2 regions of the Priestia sp. FW507-14D1A genome follow, and region 1 is predicted to be linked to the other one. Evidence: riboswitches for the same ligand, from Rfam matches in the RefSeq annotation. Region 1 holds a riboswitch; the other holds the start of a gene.
The links. A riboswitch is a leader RNA that binds a small molecule or an ion and turns the genes downstream of it on or off. The one in region 1 is predicted to bind FMN.
Positions count from the first base shown of each region.

Region 2: linked by a shared signal. The riboswitch ahead of ribE (riboflavin synthase) and the one ahead of AC3WJG_RS05840 (ECF transporter S component) in region 1 are both predicted to bind FMN.

Region 1 covers NZ_JBYSWQ010000001.1:1,048,103-1,051,310, reverse strand. Annotated here, with positions in the region: gene serA (phosphoglycerate dehydrogenase) at 1-1,034, opposite strand, end outside; FMN riboswitch at 1,334-1,476, shown strand; gene AC3WJG_RS05840 (ECF transporter S component) at 1,631-2,206, shown strand; gene AC3WJG_RS05835 (ferredoxin) at 2,285-2,533, opposite strand; gene AC3WJG_RS05830 (YpbB family protein) at 2,791-3,208, shown strand, end outside.
Region 2 covers NZ_JBYSWQ010000002.1:336,186-339,393, forward strand. Annotated here, with positions in the region: gene AC3WJG_RS10175 (bifunctional 3,4-dihydroxy-2-butanone-4-phosphate synthase/GTP cyclohydrolase II) at 1-819, opposite strand, end outside; gene ribE (riboflavin synthase) at 836-1,495, opposite strand; FMN riboswitch at 1,774-1,924, opposite strand; gene AC3WJG_RS10185 (YkvI family membrane protein) at 2,032-3,066, opposite strand.

The DNA of each region.
Region 1 (3,208 bases):
TGAACAGGTTCTCGCATGCATTGAGATAAAATAGCTCCCATTTGTTTAGTAAGGCTCGTAAACGGCTGAATTTTTTCAAAAACTTCTTTAGAAAGCGTCGGTAAATTAATGGATGAGCTTACAGGATTACCTTCTAGAAAACGCAAAACGTCATGTGCCACGTCTTCAGCAACGTTAAGCTGGGCTTCTTTTGTAGAAGCTCCTAAATGGGGAGTTGTAATAACTTGATCAAAATGTAACAAAGGGTTATCAATCGGCGGCTCAACTTCAAATACGTCAATAGCTGCACCTTGAACATGGCCAATTTCTAAATAATGAACTAAGGCTTTTTCATCAATGATCCCGCCGCGTGCGCAGTTTAATAAAAACACGCCCTTCTTTGTTTTGGCTAACGTGTCATGATTGAGCAATCCCTTTGTTTCTCTCGTAAGCGGAGTGTGCACGGTAATAACATCCGCTGCTGCTAGTAATTCATCCAGGGATAATAGTTCTACGCCTAGCTTTTCAGCTCGGGAAGATGTTAAAAAAGGATCGTAAACGTGAACGCTCATATTGAAGGCTTTTGCGCGTTTGGCAAGCTCTGAGCCAATTCGTCCAAATCCGATAATGCCCAGGTGTTTGCGATTAAGCTCTGTTCCAACAAATGCTGAGCGGTTCCATTCGCGCGCTTTAACTGAAGCATTACCTTGGGGAATATGCCGAAACAAGCTAGCCATCATAGCAAATGTATGTTCCGCCGTTGAAATGGTATTTCCGTTCGGCGCATTAATAACGACAACCCCTCGTTTGGTTGAGGCTTCAATATCAATATTATCGACACCTACTCCAGCCCGAGCAACAATTTTTAAATTCGGCATTTTTGCCAGCAAATCCTCTGTAACCGTCGTAGCACTCCGTACTAAAAGCGCATCGTACGTATGCAAATCATTCTCAACTTCTTCAACTTTTTTTCGCGTAAGATTCACATGAGGAGCTTCAAGTAGTGGAGCAAGACCTTCATTGCTAATTGAATCAGCTACTAATACATTATACATGACGTGAACATCTCCCTTGGATTTTACTATCATCAAATATTTGATAATTTACCATGTTAAAAAAATTCTGTCAATTATATTTTTCAAACTTTACGATTAGTTATCAAATACACTATTATAAACGTAAAATTGAAACTATAAATATGTCATAATGCTGTTGGTTATGCACTTATTTCCTTATTTTTCATATAAAAACAGTAATGAAGTTTATAAAATACATCAATTTAATAGGAATTAAAGAACTTCTTTATTTACTTTTAATTCGAGATAACATATAATAAATTCATAATTAAATATTGGTCTATCTTCGGGGCAGGGTGAAATTCCCGACCGGCGGTAAAAAACAAATTGTTTTGAGCCCGCGAGCTTATATGTAATACATACGAGCAGATTTGGTGAAATTCCAAAGCCGACAGTACAGTCTGGATGGGAGAAGGTGGAGGTTCAGCGTTCAAAACCTAATGTGATGAACGTTTATTAAATATGCCTGCCATGTCTCCTCTCAACGAATCATTTGTTGGGAGGTTTTTGCGTGGGGATATAAAGTTGAACCTTTCTTCTTTGAAGAGTGGATCACAAAGAAGGAGAGAGGCAAGATGCAACAAAGTAAGAAAACTCAAAAGCTGGTTGTGCTAGGAATGTTAAGTAGTATTGCTTATATTTTAATGATGATTAATTTTCCAATTCCTGGATTACCTCCGTTTTTAACAATTGATTTTAGCGAAATTCCTGCACTCGTAGCAGCACTTGTATTTGGACCGATGGCTGCTGTTATAGTAGAAGGAATAAAAAATTTATTGAATTATTTAATTCAAGGAAGTGCTACAGGGGTTCCAGTTGGTCAAGCGGCGAACTTTGTGGCTGGTTTACTGTTCGTTCTTCCTGTATCATACATGTTCAACCGATTTAAAACGGCTAAAGGCGTAACGATAGGTTTGGTTACGGGTACGGTGGTAATGACGGTACTCATGGCTGTCTTAAATTATTATGTCTTCTTACCAGCGTATACAATCTTCTTACAATCGCCAGAAATGTCTAGTGAACAAGCACGTCAATATATCGTTGCAGGTATTTTGCCGTTTAACTTAATAAAAGGAGCAGCAACAGGGGTTATCTTTGTCTTATTGTTTTCAAAAATGAAGCAATGGATCACGCGTCGCATTGCTGTTTAATTCAATCGCTCTCCCGGGGAGAGCGATTTTTATATATAAAAAAACCTGCAGCATGTACACTACAGGTTTGCTCCACACTTATTCGAATTTATTAGCATCGCCTTCGAATTTTTCATCCGCTACGCGAATTGAATCCGTAGGGCAGCCTTCCATTGCATCCATCATATCATCTTCTAGATCTTCTGGAATTTCTACTACACCTTGGTTATCATCTAATGTTACGAATGCAATACCTTCATCATCATAATCATAAATGTCTGGTGCTGCTGCTCCGCAAGCGCCGCATGCGATGCAAGTATCTTTATCAACAATTGTATATTTTGGCATAACAAGACCTCCTGTAAAGTGTTCGAAAATTTCTCATTATATAATCTCTTCGCGAATCAAGAGTGAAATTTCTCCTTATTCATTGTAAAATGATTTATAAAACTTTTCAATAGAAAAGTCACTGAGAATGCTTATCAAATCAAGGTTTCTTCACTTACCCAAACGTTTTGATACATAAAGGAAAGAGCTGAAAAGCCTTTATCTCACATGCTATTGGTCACTTTTGGTACAATGAATGAGAAAGGAAGTTGACACCTTTGAATTATATTCAAGTTAGCATTTTATTTTGTATAAAACAGTTAAAAGGTGAGCGAACCGCCTATGGTATTTATCATTTATTAACAGGTAAAAAGTCAGCTCAAACGATTCAAGACGGAAAAATTTTTGGAATTTCGTTTCTTTTTCAGTCATTTGTTTACTTAGATAAACGGTCTTTTGAAACCTGCGTTGCATATTTAAAAGAACAGCAGTATATTGAAGAAACTGAAAATCAAAAATATGTGATGACAGATAAGGGACAAGCACGCCTTGAAGATGAACTGACGGCTCGGCCCTTTCATCCAGCTTTAGACGGATGGAAATTCGCAAGCAGTACTCAATTATTTTTAGCAAGAATCACTTTGTTCATTCAGACCTTATCAAACCTACAGTATTTTCAAAAAGGGTTTTTACCCA
Region 2 (3,208 bases), on a different contig from region 1:
GTGAAGCTGAGGACCGCAGTCGCAGCGTTCAGAACCAAACACATCTCCAGTCAAACACTCAGAGTGAACGCGAACGAGAACGGGGCTATTATGATCAATATCACCTTTGATAAGAGCCACATGTTCTTTATTATCAAGTTTATTTGTATATCCTACAGCTTTAAACTCACCAAATGCCGTAGGTAAGCTCACTTCTACTTCACGGCTAATAAGCTGGTCATGTTTGCGGCGGTAGGCAATCAAATCTTTTATTGTAATCATTTTTAAATCAAATTGCTCCGAAATTTTTGTTAAATCCGGTACGCGTGCCATTGTTCCATCTTCATTCATAATTTCACAAATAACACCCGCAGGCTTTCCTCCTGCTAATACTGCTAAATCAACAGCAGCCTCTGTATGACCTGCACGCTGGAGAACGCCCCCGTCTTTTGCAATCAATGGGAAAATATGTCCTGGGCGTTGAAAATCACTTGCTACCGTCGCTTCATTCACAAGAGCCATAACGGTAGCAGAGCGTTCGTATGCACTGATACCTGTTGTACTTGAAATATGATCAATACTTACTGTAAATGCTGTTCCATGTACATCCGTATTGTTCGCTACCATCGGGTGAAGATTCAATTTATGTGCAATTTCTTCATTAACAGGTGTACAAATTAATCCTCTTCCATGAGTAGCCATAAAGTTAATAACCTCAGGCGTCGTTTTTTCGGCTAATGCAATAAAATCTCCTTCATTTTCTCGATCTTCATCATCGCATACAATAACCACTTTTCCCTTTTTTAACTCTTCAATGGCTTCTTCTACTTTATGAAACATCTCTTTCACCTCACTGTTAATTTGTAAAACCATGCTGCTGCAATAAATCCTTCATGTTACCTGAACGATTCGAGGCGCCAGGAGTTGACTTATTTGTCATCATCTGATGCATATATTTAGCTAACATATCGCATTCAATATTCACTTTGTCTCCTCGCTGTTTGTCTCCTACGACTGTGTGAAGCACCGTATGGGGAATAAGAGAAATAGTAAATGATTGGTTGCTGACATCAAAAATAGTAAGACTTGTTCCGTCTACGGAAACAGATCCTTTTAACATCATAAATTCACGAAGTTCAGGATCGACTTGAATTTCATAATAAAAGGCATTTCCTTTGCGTGTTTTGCTTACAATGGTTCCAATTCCATCAACGTGTCCGCTAACGAAATGCCCTCCAAACCGGCCATTTGCAGCCATCGCCCGCTCTAAGTTAACACGTGATCCAACGGTTAGAAGCTGAAGGGTACTTGCTTTAATCGTCTCCGGCATGACATCGACCGTAAATTCATTTTGAGAGTAAGCCGTTACGGTTAAACACACGCCGTTAACTGAAATACTGTCCCCTAAGTTCACATCTTCTAACACGGTCTTCGCATCAATCGTAAGAACAATTGCTTCTGTGGCCTTTTGAATACGTTTTATTTTTCCAATTTCTTCAATGATACCCGTGAACATTTTCTTCACCTGCCTTGGCACTATTCCAACTTCTTATACAGTTTTGAAATAGCAGCTGCTTTTTTTTCATATTTATCTTTCCCCCAACCACTGAAAATAAAAAAGCCCCTTGAACAAATGTCCAAAGGGTCGGCTGAGCTGAATCAGTTTTATCTATGCAAAATTCCGCTAATTGTATACGAAATAAACAGTTATATTTTGTGTATAAAAACAAGGGTAGCTTTAAAAAAGGCAAGCGTGTCCCTTATTAATTCAACACAAAAAAACAACTGTGCTTCCTGATCCTTCTCCCATCCAGACTTTTACTGTCGGCTCTAGATTTTAACTAGATCCACCGCTAACATACATCGTATGAAAACGGGTCACGGGCTTAAAAGCATACGCTTTATCACCGCCGGTTGGGACTTACACCCGACCCCGAAGGATAATATATTCGACTGCTAGAGTCTTATTTGTTTTACATTATAGCAAAGTAAAATCGACTTGTCACATCATTTAACTTCGTTTTTTCACATCTATTCTTTAAAATCCAGCTTTTAGCTTATTTTTTCTTTTTTAATACATAGCATCCATACAAAAGCTAGTCCAATATAGCCAAATATCGGATACAAAAACTCAAGAAGCTGGGCATATCCGAATTGCCCAATAATAAAGCAAGCCAAGATAATAAATGCAAAAGCTTGTTTGTCATTCAGGGGAAGAAATGACTGAATCTGCTTAGCGATTCCAAATACATTTCCAATCAATGTAGTAAAAATCTCGCCTAACACAACTACCGTAAATAAAACATTCACCCACGCTGAGATATTTTTAACAACGGCACTCATCGGAATATCAAGTTGAAATGAATAAGGCAAATTGGAAAGGGCAAGATGAGTAGAAACAAGCATAAACGTAAGTACACATCCTCCTATTACGGCCCCTTTTTTAATCACGCTCCTATCTTTCACGGAGCTTCCTAATGGAACTAAAACAGCCTGAGCCAAAGCTAGATTTAGGGAAATATATAAAAAGGGACTAACCGCCCACTTCCACTGCGTGACGAGCGTTAAATCCGGCTTCGTTTGAATCAGTGAGAAATAGCTGATATTTGGCACAAAGATGATAAAAGCAAATGAAAGCATCATCGGCACAACAAGAGAATTAACCATTAAAATACCGTTAATTCCTTTGGCGATAAATATATAAGTTAAAACAATTGTAAAAATCATCCCAACAGGAGGCCATAGCCCGAACTGTTCTTTTCCTATTGCTCCCGTACTCGCTAGCATGACTGAAGTTACTCCAAATAAAATGACAATCATTACACCGTTTACCGCTTTTCCAAGCACATCACCAAATAAATATGTATTAAGCTGCTGATAAGAAGAAGCCCCAATTGCGTGCGAAAGCAGCATCATTTTCGAACCTAGCCAAATAAAAAACAAGCCGCTGACCAAAATCCCGACCATTCCAAGTTCCCCGTACTGTGTAAAAAATTGAACGATTTCCTTGCCTGTTGCAAAACCGGCTCCTACAACAGTGCCTACATACGTAGCAGCAACCTGCAGCGTGAGTTTCCACCTTTTCATACCCATCACCCTTCTACCCTTCATAGTTCACTATATGTAGAAACGGTAAAAAAAAGACGAGCCGTTTTACGTGTAAATCTACGCATATCCCAGCGCTTGTGCCTTTTCGTTTATTTTTTATTTTTCATTTTCTTTTTGTATT